Regions from separate parts of the Virgibacillus sp. W0181 genome, predicted to be linked through region 1. Evidence: a T-box and tRNA genes for the amino acid it is inferred to sense, from the RefSeq annotation. Region 1 holds a T-box; the other holds one or more tRNA genes.
What was found. The T-box of region 1 lies ahead of ACLIBG_RS04460 (valine--tRNA ligase). A T-box ahead of a tRNA ligase gene usually reads a tRNA of that ligase, here a tRNA-Val.
Positions count from the first base shown of each region.

Region 1 (7,351 bases):
AGTAGCGGAAATGTTGGGTGTTTCACTTGATCCAAACATCTCGATACAACCATTTAATGAGTATGTTTCTATTCGGGGTGTAATCGAGCTTCAAGGTGAATATATTAAACTAGAAGAAATGAATGAAGATGAAGAACAAAGTTTACAGGATGTAGAACGAAATACGATGCGCTTTGTCGAAAAAGTCCAAGATACAGAAGACGGGGATGTTGAATTTTCTCACCGATTTCCAGTCGAAATATCGGTTCCTCTCACTCGAGTAAATGATTTGGACGATATTACTGTTAACATTGACGCTTTTGATTATGAATTACCAAGCAACAACCATTTACTACTCCGATCAACGATAAAAATTTACGGAATTAATGAAGATGAAGCGACCGTTTCCGAGTTGAAGGAAATGTCGTCGGGTAAAATACAGGAAGTAGAAACGCCTGATGAAAAAACAAGTGAAGTTTCAGATAGTGATGAGAGATGGAATGAAGAGAATCAAGCAGAGGCAGACTTTGAGTTTGATATTAAAACAACAGAATCAGTAGATGAAGCTGGTGAAGCAGATGAAAAGGAAGAAGAGACAGAACTAGAGGATAAAACAACGGGCCGTTTTCAATTTAAAAAGACTCAAACGTTACAGCAATTTTTGCATAAAAACACTTCTGAAAACGAGCAGGATACTCACGTATTAGAAGATCTTGCATTTATGGAGGATCAGGATGATGTAAGTGAACAGAGCGATCCCCAACTATATGTTGAAGCACAACCTGTCGTTAACGAGTCGGAGTCAGTTTCAGAGTCGTCAGATGCAGATATTGTAGAAAATCTGGACTATTTATCTGACATGTTTAGAAACGATGAGGAAGATCAATATACAAAAATGCGCTTATGTATTGTTCAGCAAGATGATACGATTGAGACGATCTCTCAAAAGTATGAAATACCCGCATTGCAAATTATTAATAAAAACCGATTATCGGATGCGGATTTGAGTGAGGGTCAATTGCTCTACATCCCTCAGCCGGAAAAGTAAAATGGCAATACCCCTTGCAATTTCAAGGGGTATTTGATTTTAGCGAATTATTCGTAAGGGGAGGTGATATGCCTATGACAGCATTTGAAGAAGCTTGTAGTGCCTATGGAATACGGCTGCAGAATATAACATCAATTACCTCAAACGTATATAAAATCAATGATGGCAGCAGTAATTTTGCGTTAAAGAAAAGCAATTTAAAAAAAGACTCAATAAAAAAATGGGTAGACGTGTTGCATGATGCCAATTTTTATAACTTGACGTCTATACTACCCGTATTTGTATCTAAAAAAGGGAAGTTGTATGTTGAAATAGATCAAGAAATATTTTACCTAACACCATGGATAGAACATTCACAGCAAGCGACAATTCCACAAATATATAGTGTGCTTGGCAAAATCCACCATCATACAAAAAAGATAAACAAAATAGATCTTAACCTTGTCCTTCAACAATTTACCACTTATAAGTCCAATTGTGACGAAATGCACAATAATCTAATTCAACATATCGGTAACTTTGAAAAATCTCATTACATGTCGCCGGTTGAACTGCAAGTATGCACTCATTTTCACAAGATCGACCTTGCCAATAGCAGATTAAAGCAATTCATTGATAAATATATAGATGAAATAACCGAATCAGAAGAATGGTATATCAGTTTATGTCATGGGAATGTAAAGAGAAGTCATTTTATAACCAATGACCATACATATTTAATCAATTGGGAAGAAACTAGCAATGATACAGCAATCATCGATTTAATTGCTTTGTTTAACAATGAAAATTATTTTCATGATGCACCGGTTGAACAATTCAAGCAAGCATTCACCTATTACATGGAACAAAACAAATTATCAATGAGCGAATTATACTTGTTAACTATCCATTTGCTGCATCCTGCGAATTATTTGCTGCACATCGAAAATTATTTGAACGATAAAAGAAAAATTCCTACTGTTGAACAAGTTGAAGCGCTGGAAGTTGCGTATCGCAAGTTATTGTATGGGCTGGATTGGAGTTATTTTGTTGAAAATGAATATGAACAATTAGAATTGGATATTTAGATCCACTCCAAATAAAAGGCGATAAACAGTCCGACTAATAAACCTAGTAAAAATACATCAAACGTTGTTGGAAAGAATAGTGTGCGCAATAACTGAAATATTAATATCGGTAATGTACAACTTTCAATGACAAAAATACAGTGCCGCAACCATAGTGGCAATCGATACCGATAATGTCTTGCCACAACAATCACCTCGCTTTTTAGTTTTGCTTGTTTTTATTGTATGTAAGAACATGGTCTATCTGTGCGTCAATTAGCGTTATATTTGCATTTATTTAAAAAACTGGATAAAATATATTTAATTAAATCATGTGTGATGCAATGATAGGGAATAGTATAAATTAATTATCCAACAGAGAGGGAAACAATGGTGGGAGTTTCCTGGAAAAATTTTTAGAAGTCACCCTTGATGCAGCTTCTTTGAAGTAATAGTAGAAGAATGCCGGTTAAATAGCCGTTATTAGACAATAAGTGTGCAAATAATGTTTTTTAATTTGCAAATAAGGGTGGTAACACGGAAATCAGATCTTTTCGTCCTTTTGATAGGATGAAAAGATTTTTTAATGGACATTTTTAGAGGAGGAATACAGGTATGAATGAAAATAAAGCCTTTCTGCCGCCTAAATATCACCCGGAGACGGTTGAAAAAGGGCGTTATCAATTTTGGGTAAAAGGTAAGTTTTTTGAAGCAACTGGCGATAAAGAGAAAGAGCCTTTTACGATTGTTATCCCACCACCAAATGTAACTGGTCGATTGCACTTGGGACATGCGTGGGATACAACGATGCAGGATACAATAGCCCGAATGAAACGGATGCAAGGTTATGATGTTTTATGGCTTCCAGGAATGGATCATGCAGGTATCGCGACACAGGCGAAGGTAGAAGCAAAATTGAAAGAAAATAATCAAAATAAATATGATCTTGGAAGGGAAAAGTTTTTGGAAACGGCTTGGGAATGGAAAGAGGAATATGCCGACTTTATTCGTAGTCAGTGGGGAAAGTTGGGCCTTGGACTGGATTACTCCCGTGAAAGGTTTACACTAGATGATGGTTTATACAATGCCGTTCAGGACGTTTTTATTCAACTGTATGAAAAAGGATTAATTTACCGCGGAGAGTATATTATTAATTGGGATCCGCAAACACAAACAGCTCTTTCAGATATTGAAGTCATTTATGAAGAAGTGCAAGGAAAATTTTATCATATGCGCTATCCGATCAAAGATAGTGAAGAAACGATTGAAATAGCAACAACACGACCGGAAACGATGTTGGGGGATACAGCAGTAGCTGTTCACCCGGAAGATGAACGGTACAAGCATTTAATTGGAAAGAAAATCGTCTTGCCAATCGTCGGTAGGGAAATAGATATTGTTGCTGATGATTATGTAGATATGGACTTCGGTTCCGGAGCAGTTAAAATCACTCCCGCGCATGATCCGAATGATTTTGAAATCGGTAATCGTCACAACTTAAAGCGTGTACTTATCATGCATGAAGACGGAACGATGAACGAAAATGCGGGCCAATATGAAGGGTTGGATCGTTTTGTATGTCGCAACCAAATTGTGAAAGACTTACAGGATATGGGCATACTATTTAAAATAGAAGATCATGTCCATCAAGTTGGCCATTCAGAGCGGAGTGGAGCGGTCGTTGAACCCTATTTGTCAACACAATGGTTTGTCCATATGCAGCCGCTTGCTGACGCAGCAGTTGAACTGCAAAACGGTGAAGAAAAAGTAAATTTTGTTCCGGAACGTTTTGAAAGAACTTACTTACATTGGATGGAAAATATTCGTGATTGGTGTATATCCCGGCAATTATGGTGGGGACACCGGATTCCAGCATGGTATAATAAAGAAACACAAGAAATTTATGTCGGAAAAGAAGCGCCGGCAGACAGCGAAAATTGGCAACAGGATGAAGATGTACTTGATACGTGGTTTTCCTCTGCGCTTTGGCCATTTTCCACCATGGGCTGGCCAGATGAAGAAGCGGAAGACTTCAAAAGATATTTCCCTACGGATGTACTCGTAACAGGTTATGACATTATCTTCTTCTGGGTAGCACGGATGATCTTCCAATCAAAAGAATTTACCGAAAAACGGCCATTTAAGGATGTACTCATTCATGGACTAATCCGGGACTCGGAAGGAAGAAAAATGAGCAAGTCGCTCGGTAATGGTGTAGACCCGATGGATGTAATTGAGAAGTACGGTGCCGATTCCTTACGCTATTTCTTGTTAACAGGATCTACTCCGGGTCAGGATTTGCGTTTTTACTGGGAAAAAGTAGAGTCCACGTGGAATTTTGCTAATAAAGTTTGGAATGCTTCCCGCTTTTGTTTAATGAACTTGGAAGGATTTACACATAAGGATATTTATTTATCAGGAAACTTGAGCCTTGCCGATAAGTGGATATTAACAAGATTGAATGAAACGATTGAACAAGTAACAAAAAACACGAATAAATATGAGTTTGGCGAAGCAGGGCGATATTTATATAATTTTATTTGGGACGACTTTTGCGATTGGTATATTGAAATGGCAAAACTCCCATTATATGGAGAGAACGAAGCGGATAAGAAGACGACAAGGTCTGTTTTGGCACACGTATTGGATTTTACGATGCGTATGCTTCATCCGTACATGCCATTTATTACAGAAGAGATATGGCAACATCTTCCGCATGAAGGGAAATCAATTACGATTGCTGCATGGCCGGAACCAAATCCTGCATTTCATGACGAACAGGCTGCCAGGGAGATGAAACGATTGGTAGCGATCATTAAATCTGTTCGTAATATTCGCGCCGAAGTCGATACACCAATGTCCAAACAGATTACGTTGCTTATTCAAGCTGAGAATGACGATGTTGTAAAAGAATTGGAAAGCGAACGTGCGTATATAGAAAAATTTTGCAATCCCGATAAGTTAGCAATTGGAACAAACGTTACTGTTCCGGAAAAGGCGATGTCGGCAGTCGTGACTGGTGCTGAAGTTTTCCTTCCTTTAGAAGGGTTAATCGATTTCGACAAGGAAATTGAACGCTTGGAAAAAGAACTTGAAAAATGGTCAAAAGAAGTTGAACGTGTACAAAAGAAATTGGCCAATGAAGGGTTTGTAAAAAAGGCACCTGAAAAAGTTGTTGAAGAAGAAAAACTAAAAGAAAAAGATTACTTGGATAAACAGAAAAAAGTGCAGCTGCGATTAAACGAATTGAAAAGTGAATAAATGAAAAGCGGAAATCTAATAGGTTTCCGCTCTATTTTTTAAAAAGGTCAGAAAGCATAAAGTTTTGTGCGTAGCTGTCTAGCTTAGGCGTGATTTTATATGTGTCACGTATTTTCCTAACAAATTAATATCGCTAACAGCACTTAAAATTCTCGAACCAACAACATCTTCTATTTCATTGAAAAGCAGTTCCTCATTTTGTCCAATTAAAAAATCAATCCCGACAAGATCAAAGTCGAAATGGTCAACTATCCTCTGTATCATAATGCGGTCTTCCGTACGCAAATCATACCAAACTGCAGCACCGCCAAGCTTATAATTGGCTCGAAAATCACGATCGTTTATTCTTAAAACAGCGCCGATAATTTCCTTTCCCACAACAAAAACGCGTACATCCTGACCAAGTTTAACGTTACATGCTTGTACAATAACTTCTTTCGCCTGCATCGAATTAAGGCAGCTATACCATGTTTTGTCACCTGTAATGTAGTGTACTTGCTTCCCACCTCTACCTGTTGCATCCTTTACGACAAAGGGGTATGGCAGAGGTGGAGTTTGTTGGTTGTTTCCATTCGTTAGAAAAAACGTGTCCACCATGGGGATATTCAATTTCCTTGCTTCATGATACGTCCACGATTTATGATTCGTAAGAAGAGCAATGTCGCAGGAGTTGAAAACATGAACCTTAAGCTCCGATAGATACATTTGTATGAATGGTTCAATGGTTCTTACGACAGCAAACTCCGGCAGTTCGATAGGTTTGTTATTATACATCAATAGTCGATTTTGTTTAACAAAAGCAAATGTCAATTCTTCTCGTAGTATTAACGTTAGAGATATGTTTTGCAATTTTGCTTCATGTATAAACCAATCAATATATGACTTGTTTTCGAGTGCATCTTTCTCAGTATAAATAAGCCACCCGTTATAATCCATACTTCTTACCTTCCTTCAGTAGGTCCAAAATATGATGAATGATAAAATCAGCTACATTGATATTCGTACAGTCATACATATTACGGATATGTGCGTTGGAATTTACTTCACAAACAATCGGAACATTATCTTTACCAATTAACAAATCTATACCGGCAAAATCTGCATCTATTGCTTTTGTTGCATCTACTGCTAATTGCTTCTCCGCAGTAGTTGGTTGATACGCCTTCATTGTCCCCCCTGTAGTTACATTAGCTCTGAAGTCGTTGAGTGAGGTGCGTTTCATGGCTGCGACGACTTCATCGCCAACAACCTGAAGGCGTAAATCCGTTCCATAACTGGAATCAATAAATTCCTGAAACATGTAAGGTTTTCCTTGTAACGCCACTGCTTTTTCATACAAATCTAATTTATTATGTATTAAATATACTTGTTCCCCAAATGAACCGAATGCTTCTTTTACAATCATCGGAAATCCAAACGTTTTTATCGCAAAATCGATCATTTGCGGGTCAACTCGGTTAGTCGCGTAATACGTCTTTGGTGCAATAATGGTACTAGGAACAGGTAGCCCATTTTTGACAAGTGCTTGATAAGTTGCGATCTTATCATCACTTGTGGCGATTGTTTCCGACGAATTAAAGACCGGGATACCCATCAACTCCAATTGTTTGGCAAGGTATATGTCTTTGTCTGCAAATACGATATAGTCCGGAAAGGCATAGTTATCCTGTTGTAATATTTGTAACTCGTTATTCATCAAAAAGGAGTGTAACTGATTGTTTTTAAGTATGATTGTTTCACTATCTTTTCTCCATGCAGCTTCTTGAATCCATTCTGCAAAATCGCGGAATTTATCCCCTTGTAATTGCCCGTTGTAAATAATCCATCCTTGTAATGTCACTTTTTGTATTCCTTTCTACACAAGTGGGTATGATTAAAACATTCAGCCCGCAGCACGTACTGCTATATTTTCATTATTAAAAGAATGTAATAAGTTGTACTTGTCTATTTTATTGCTACGACATTTTTCATCCTGCTATACTAATTTTAATGGTTCTTGCTTCTTTTACAAAGAAAA
Region 1 covers NZ_JBPYCR010000006.1:121,525-128,875, reverse strand. Annotated here, with positions in the region: gene spoVID (stage VI sporulation protein D) at 1-1,027, shown strand, start outside; gene ACLIBG_RS04470 (hypothetical protein) at 1,102-2,094, shown strand; gene ACLIBG_RS04465 (hypothetical protein) at 2,091-2,279, opposite strand; T-box leader at 2,409-2,638, shown strand; gene ACLIBG_RS04460 (valine--tRNA ligase) at 2,689-5,334, shown strand; gene ACLIBG_RS04455 (ATP-grasp domain-containing protein) at 5,413-6,270, opposite strand; gene ACLIBG_RS04450 (ATP-grasp domain-containing protein) at 6,260-7,174, opposite strand.

Region 2 (7,351 bases), on a different contig from region 1:
GAAAACGATCGATTTCTTCTTCAAATTGAATATCCATCATCTGTAATGTTCCAAAAACATCCGAATATTCATCTTCGGACAACTTTTGGGCAATTGTTATATGAGGAACGAAGGAGTATTCCTGCTTCTCCGGAAATTTTCCTTGATGCATTTTAGCGTTCAAATCGATTAATTGTTGAATTGGCTCGACCTTTAAATATATGGTGTTTGTAACGGGAGCAAATGTACTTACTTTATTAATATTAATTTTAAATGGTTCCATTTCATTAGCAATTTTCTTCAATTCTGGAACAAGTTCTTTAATTAAACTTTCATCTGCCTCAAATGAAGGCTTTAATGTAATGTGTGGTGGAACATTGGCATACTGTGGATCATAACGCTTCCTGTACGAATTAGCTTCATCTTGAATTGATTTGGACGGGAAAATAGCGATTCCATAGTTCATCATTTTTAACCTCCTATATATTGGAATAAATTTTATGTAATAGAAAAAATATCAAGATCAGTGAGATGCGCGAAGTGGGTTACTCTTTAGTATACCAAAAATAAGCTTAAATAAAAGGGAATAGATCGATTAATCGGAAAATAGCACGAAAACAGTTCTCCCTTAATGATGTAAATGCTTGTACTAATATAAAGAACCGATAGTATAAAAAAATCCCTATTCCATTACTTCGTACATTGCGGTTTAATAGGATTGTACTTACCTGCTAGCGATGAACTTATTCAGGAACTGTCAAACCTCTTCCAATTTATTATACGAAACGTCATTCAAGCAAGCATTTCTTTAAGCGCATGTGGTAAATCTTTTTGCCAATGTTTCCATGTATGATTCGCATGCTCAAATTCCTGATACGTATAATTATTATTTTGTTCCTTTAATAAATCATGAAGTTCACGATTTGGTGTTAAAAAATCAATTTCTCCAAAAACACTAGTAGGTACACTTGTTTCACTTTGGCCAATTGTATGATAAATATGTAGCCCCGAAATATTCTCAGCCTTTCTCACTTCATTTTTTACAGGATTATCAACGAGCGGAGACTGCAAAATGATGATTTCAAATAGATTCGGATATTTGATAGCTGTCAAGAGTGCGATGGTTGCAGCAAGGGAATCTCCCATAAGTGCCCATCTTATCCCTAAAGGGTTTAAAGGAAGCGATTCTTCCAATAAAGGGAGCACCTCATGCGTTAAAAACCGGAGATATGATTCATACTGCTCGCCTTTTGGATGATATTTTTTAACTCTGTCGTAACGATCTATATAATGAATACCGACAAATGTTGTGTTAGATATGTCTTCATTGGTATGGAGTTTATCACTTAAAGTAGAAATACGTCCAATTTGAAAATAATCATCTCCATCTTGCATGATACAAACTGTATGTTGATAAAGCGGATCTATCGATTCAGGTTGATAAATTTTTAATGAGATCGTTTCATTTAAATAGGAACTTGTAATGTTCTTTTCAATCATTTTTCCTTTTAGAGCCAATTTATAACACCTCAAGTATATATTCAATTTCATTCCCGATTATGCATGATAATAAACATGCACTTTTGATTGTATCATTGAACAAGGGAACATACTATTTTTTATTTTGATTGAGTAACAACGATTGTTTCGTTGCTCCTTGCAAAACAAAAAACCTCCCCTATTTTGACAGGGAAGGTTCCATTAAGCAGGTAAATTAAGTTATTTACTGGATAGAAACATTATTTTTTTAATGCCCTACAAAAGCAGTACCTACGATAATCAACAAGATAAACAGCACTACAATTAAGGCAAAATTGTTTCCTCCACTATATCCTCCGTAAGACATATTACTTCACCTCTCTGAAAGTTTTGAATTAGCACCTTACAATTTCATCTTATGTTTCTTTACTGGAATGTGATTGGGTTTTTGTATTAGTAAGGGGCTATTTCTGAGGTTGAGATATCGAATCCGCAATTTGAACAACCTCTATAAAGCTTTTTAGAATACTGCTCTATAATCTGAATATATTAAAACAACAGCTTCGGCTTTCCACCAAAGACTGTTGTTTTGTTCTTTATTTTAGCGTACAAATTAAAGTACAGATACTGCAGGTAGACAAGTAATTGCACAGAAGCAATTTAAGTCTACGGTAATGCAAATGCCGGTACGGTTCAAATCATTGACGTATTTCCAATCTAACTGTTCGCACGGATCATCATTACATTCTGCACCATCTTGATCTCCTGGTTTGCTAGGCTCCACAGCATCAAAGGTTAGAAGTTCAAGCACTGCACAACAGTCATCACTCACTTCTTTCACACGGAAGATGAAGCTCTCTGTGCAATCAAATATTGGTTTACCATTTTTGATTTGAATGTCGGCTCCAAACCCTTTGAAAGGCTGGAGATCCTTTCCGTAAAGGATGAATGGCACAGTATCTAAATTATTACGAGATACCGGCTCCAATAAATTACTGATGGATTTTGAACAACTTACATCACACGCCATATCGACGACATCTTCTTGAGCGTCGGCTATCGCACGGACAACGTCACATACACAATCATCAGTGAAAGTTCCTCCAACGTGGTCATCTTTGTCAAATCTTTTTCCACAACCCATAGATATATACACTCCTTTTGTTTTTAATCATTACACTTATAACGTATGTAGCGTGCTGTTTTTTGTATGGACGAATATCATGGGTATTATAAATAACTAGAATAAAAATCATTGGAAAACAATTATGGAAGAATTAATTACCAAAATATGGCGAACTTGGTTACATTAAAGTTATAAAAAACGTTAAAACAAATAAAAATCAAATAGTATAAAAGGTTTGTAACTACAATTACCAAAAGGATCATTATTAATGTTTAGATGTGCATGATGCATGAAGAAGATCGCTGAGGATCAGCCATTAAATGCGATAAATGATAAATTTTCCGATGGGATCGATTTCACTGAAAAGGAAGGATAAATCATTCTGGTTTATTTATATTCATGGAAGACCTATGTTCCTATGATTGTCACAACTGCTGATTACAAGGCTAATAAAGCAGGGCAAGACGGTCTTTTTACAGTGTGCAGCCAGGAATGCGGTCAAAAGATGAAAACAGCACTTGCAAAAGAAAAAGATACCTTTAAAGAGTTTTCAGACATAGATAGATTGAATGAGATTATATTACGATTTTCACGCAACAAAGACGCTTTATAGCCCAAAAGGATGTTTTGCAGTGGTTAGGTTGTCTACATCATCCTCAGTTGAATTTGTTTTTTTCTGAGTCTGTATTTTTTTTGACCATAAAAAAACGCTTATACACATTTGTGCATAAGCGTTTCGTAGTATGATTCCGATTGGGCTCGAACCAACGACCTCATGCCTGTCAAGCATGCGCTCTCCCAGCTGAGCTACGGAATCGTTTGAAGTTACCGACATTTAATACTATATATAATTTATGAGGGGTTGTCAATATAGATCGATGTTTTAAGAATAGTATGATGATTCCATCAGAAGTAAGATTTTATATTTTAGGAATATTATTCTCATTCGCCATTGGATATGCTAACAAAATTCACGATAGATTTGGAATTTGCTAAAAAATAAGTTTTTCAGTTATTTAACCTTATCCCGATTCCATTGATTGTACCATTGTTGTATGGTTGGGTTCATTTTAATATGAAATTCCTCCATTGTTCTTTCTAATTGATTGTACTGATGTTTAACAAGTAGCCCATATCCCATAGAAGCATATAATTCCATTAAGGAAAAGTGTGCATGCTCATCTTCAGGTCTCAATGTACAAATTTGTATATACCAGGATTCTGCGTTTTCTAAATCACCATGATCATAATAAATATTAGCTATATTATAAGCAGTTTTTAGCCAGATTTGTTCCAATCGATAGCGTTCAGAGTCGGCCCATAAATAATTATATTCTTGTAAATAAGAGCCGGTATACAACTGCATAACTGCTTCATACTTTTCAATGTTGTCCATACGAATCGTAGGAGCAGTACTCATTTTTTCTTCCCATTCAGATACATCTGTTACGACATTTCGCAAGGATAATAGGTAACCATCCTGCACATTTTTCAAAGAGAAATAATTTTCGTATTGTTCAAGTGCTTTACGAATATGGTAAATGGCTGTATATAATTGGGAGAATGCTTTTTCTGTATCAAATTCCGGCCATAGCACATCAATTAATTGTAATTTATTATTTGTTTTTTCAGCATGCTGTAATAAATAAAGGAACAACTCCTGTGCTTTAGCAGTCCGCCATTTAATATGTATATGTTCATCTTGTTCAAGCTGAAATGTCAGTTCTCTAAATAGATTAATTCGCAATGTTGTATTAGTGGAAACATTTTTGGATTTTGTATTGCTCACTATTTGTCCGACCCGTTCCAATGTCTTTTTCAAACGTTCTGTGCGAACAGGCTTTAGAACGTAATCTAGCGCATTTAATTCAAATGCCTGCACCGCGAAGTCGTTGTATGCCGTGACAAAAACAATGATCAACGACGGGTTTTCCTCAAGCAGCATTTCTGCCAGCTCAAGCCCGTTTATTTCAGGCATATCAATATCTAAAAATACAATATCTATTTGAGGCAGCACGTCTCTGTGTCTTTTTAGATCAAAATGAACGTATTTACCGACAACTTCGATTTCGCTCACCTTTTTAATCTGCAGTTCGAGAAAATCGAGAGCTAGCTGCTCATCATCAACTAGAATTGCTTTCATACATATTCTCCTTTCTATAAATAATATCTTCCAATCTCTAAATTAATCAAAAGGACATGAATATTTTCATATAGTCATGTTACTTATTTTATCGGTACATTATAGCCAATTATAAACCAATTTAGTAGTAAAGAAAATGTATTGAGTCATTATGCTGTATGTCGTAATAGATTCTGATGACATTGGAGGAGATGCAGTAATATTTCGGGCAAAAATAAATCAGAATCAAATGTCTAAAATTTGTCACACGTTGTTGGAAAAAACCCATTATTGTTGAATAACCTATATTGTCGGTTGTTTTAAGTATGCAGAAGTTTTAAAAAGTGGCCTAAGCATGTAATTACCATGCATTAATTTAGTTCTAAATACCTAAACAACTTCATTTTTTATTTGTTTTTTTAAGAATTGTATATTTTATGTATATCCCCCTTTATTATACTCGCTCATTGGTAAATTCATTACTTCCACATTATGGATTTGAACTATACGTAAAGAAAAGGAGTACAATCAATGAGCAAAAAATTAAGTGTTTTATTTATTTTTCTATTGTTTTTTCAAACGATTACGAGCGGATTTGCATTGCCGGGGCAAGCGATTGCTCAAGGTAACACCGACAGGATTATTACAGGTGTGACGGTGAAGGATGCAGATGTCCCAGAAGCCAATGATATCATCTTGGATGAAGTGGACGAGGGAACAGAAGTATACTTACATGTAAACTGGTCTATTGGAAACATAGATTTAGATATGATAAAAGAAGATTCATTATCCATTATTGACTCCATTGATGATACATTAGTCATACAAGAAGAACAGCAAGGAAAATTATCAGAGGAAGAGCCTCATCTAGGAAACTATCAGGCAACAACTAATGGAATAATAAATGTACAAATTGATGAAATAGCAGAAAAACTAGAAAAAGCAAAAGTAGAGCAGAAGAATGGAACGTTTATCGTTACGGCAATTGTTGAAAAGAAAGAATCTACTGAAGGAAAAGATGCGGATAAAAATGGAAATAAGGACACAGGAAAAGGTACAAAGGAATCAGAAGAATCTGATTCCATTCAAAACGAAAATGCCGCGGAGAATATTAATAAACAGCAAGATTTAGAAGATGAAAAACCAGGGGCAGATAAAGAAAAAGATACTAAAGACCCTAAGTCAGATGAAGGAGAAAACTCTGCGAAGAATAAAGGCCAAGATGAAGACACGAAAGGAGAAGACCCAAGCGAAGAAAATAGTAAAAACTCGAATTCGATAGGCATACAAAGTGAGGGAGCAAAGGAAGAAAAACAAGGATTTAATCTGGAATTAGGCCAAGTTACTGACTTGAAGGGCAATCGCTATAGTGAAGAAAATCTATTGGATCCTAAAGATGAATTCAGGTTGAACTTGAACTGGAATTTGGAAGATGGGCATAGCTACACAGAAGGCCATTCGGAGATTTTTGAGTTGCCGAAAGGAATCAAAATTCAAGAAGAAATTAATGTAGCATTGAAAGACGATTCCGGCCTGGTCGTGGCCAATGCTGTTGTGGGAACAGATAATAAAGTAGAATTGACCTTTACTGACTTTGTAGAAACCCACAGCAATGTCACAGGCCATATGCAGATTGTTTCCATGATAGATAAAGAAGATGCCGATGTTGATGATGAGAATATTGTCCTGGAGCCAATCGGTAGCGAAGGCGAAATCAGAATTCCGATTAATCGTGACAACACTGATAAAACGATTGAAAAACAGGGAACGCCGAATAAAGGCTATGATGCTGATGAAATCAAATGGGAAGTTACCATTAATAAAAACAAACAGTCTCTGACAAACGCTATGGTTACCGACGTACTTCCTGAAGGGTCAGAATATAAAAAAGGAAGCCTGAGGGTCACAAAATTGAAAGCGGACCTTGATGGTAATATTTTGGGAGATCTGGGAGAAGTCGATGTCATCGGTGAAACGGTTGAAAATGGTACTTTAAACATCCCGATGGGGAACATCAAAGATGCGTACCGGATTGAGTATATTACAAGTGTTACGGATGACGAACAACAGCAATTTAAAAACGATGCGACATTATCAGATGATGGCTTAGATCCCGTTTCAGCAGATGCAACCATAACAATCAACCGCGGGGATCCAATCAAAAAATCTGCAGTTACGGAATATGATCCTAAGACTGGAATTATTGAATGGGAACTAGAATTTAACTTTAACCAGAAAGAATTGAATGATGTCACTTTAACAGATGCATGGGAGCCAAAAGGCAAAATGCATTTAGTCGAGGACAGTTTAGAATTCCAGGAAGTGACGATTGATGACGATGGCAATGCACACAATGAAGGTGAAGCGATTAATCTCCCTGAAGGTGCGGAGCTTGAAAACGGTGAGGATCAATTTGAAATCATAGGTATTTCAACGAATAAACCTTATAAAGTGACATATCAGACGAAAGTGAATGATCGTGTATTAGATAGTTTTGATATAACTAACACAGCAGGATTCGGCACGGAGACGGATGTTGTCTCAGGCACAGGTGTGGGTGCATGGTACGGTTCAAAATCTGCCGGGGATGTAGACTATAAAAACAAAACCATCGATTGGAAAATTGAATTAAACCATGATGAGTA
Region 2 covers NZ_JBPYCR010000003.1:96,787-104,137, reverse strand. Annotated here, with positions in the region: gene ACLIBG_RS02670 (YjcG family protein) at 1-445, opposite strand, end outside; gene ACLIBG_RS02665 (alpha/beta hydrolase) at 772-1,497, opposite strand; gene ACLIBG_RS02660 (YjcZ family sporulation protein) at 1,727-1,825, opposite strand; gene ACLIBG_RS02655 (CotY/CotZ family spore coat protein) at 2,072-2,602, opposite strand; gene ACLIBG_RS02650 (hypothetical protein) at 3,003-3,197, shown strand; tRNA gene ACLIBG_RS02645 (tRNA-Val) at 3,329-3,401, opposite strand; gene ACLIBG_RS02640 (response regulator) at 3,597-4,727, opposite strand; gene ACLIBG_RS02635 (Cna B-type domain-containing protein) at 5,238-7,351, shown strand, end outside.
Region 2: it encodes a tRNA-Val, which carries the amino acid that the T-box ahead of ACLIBG_RS04460 (valine--tRNA ligase) is inferred to sense. The anticodon was not compared.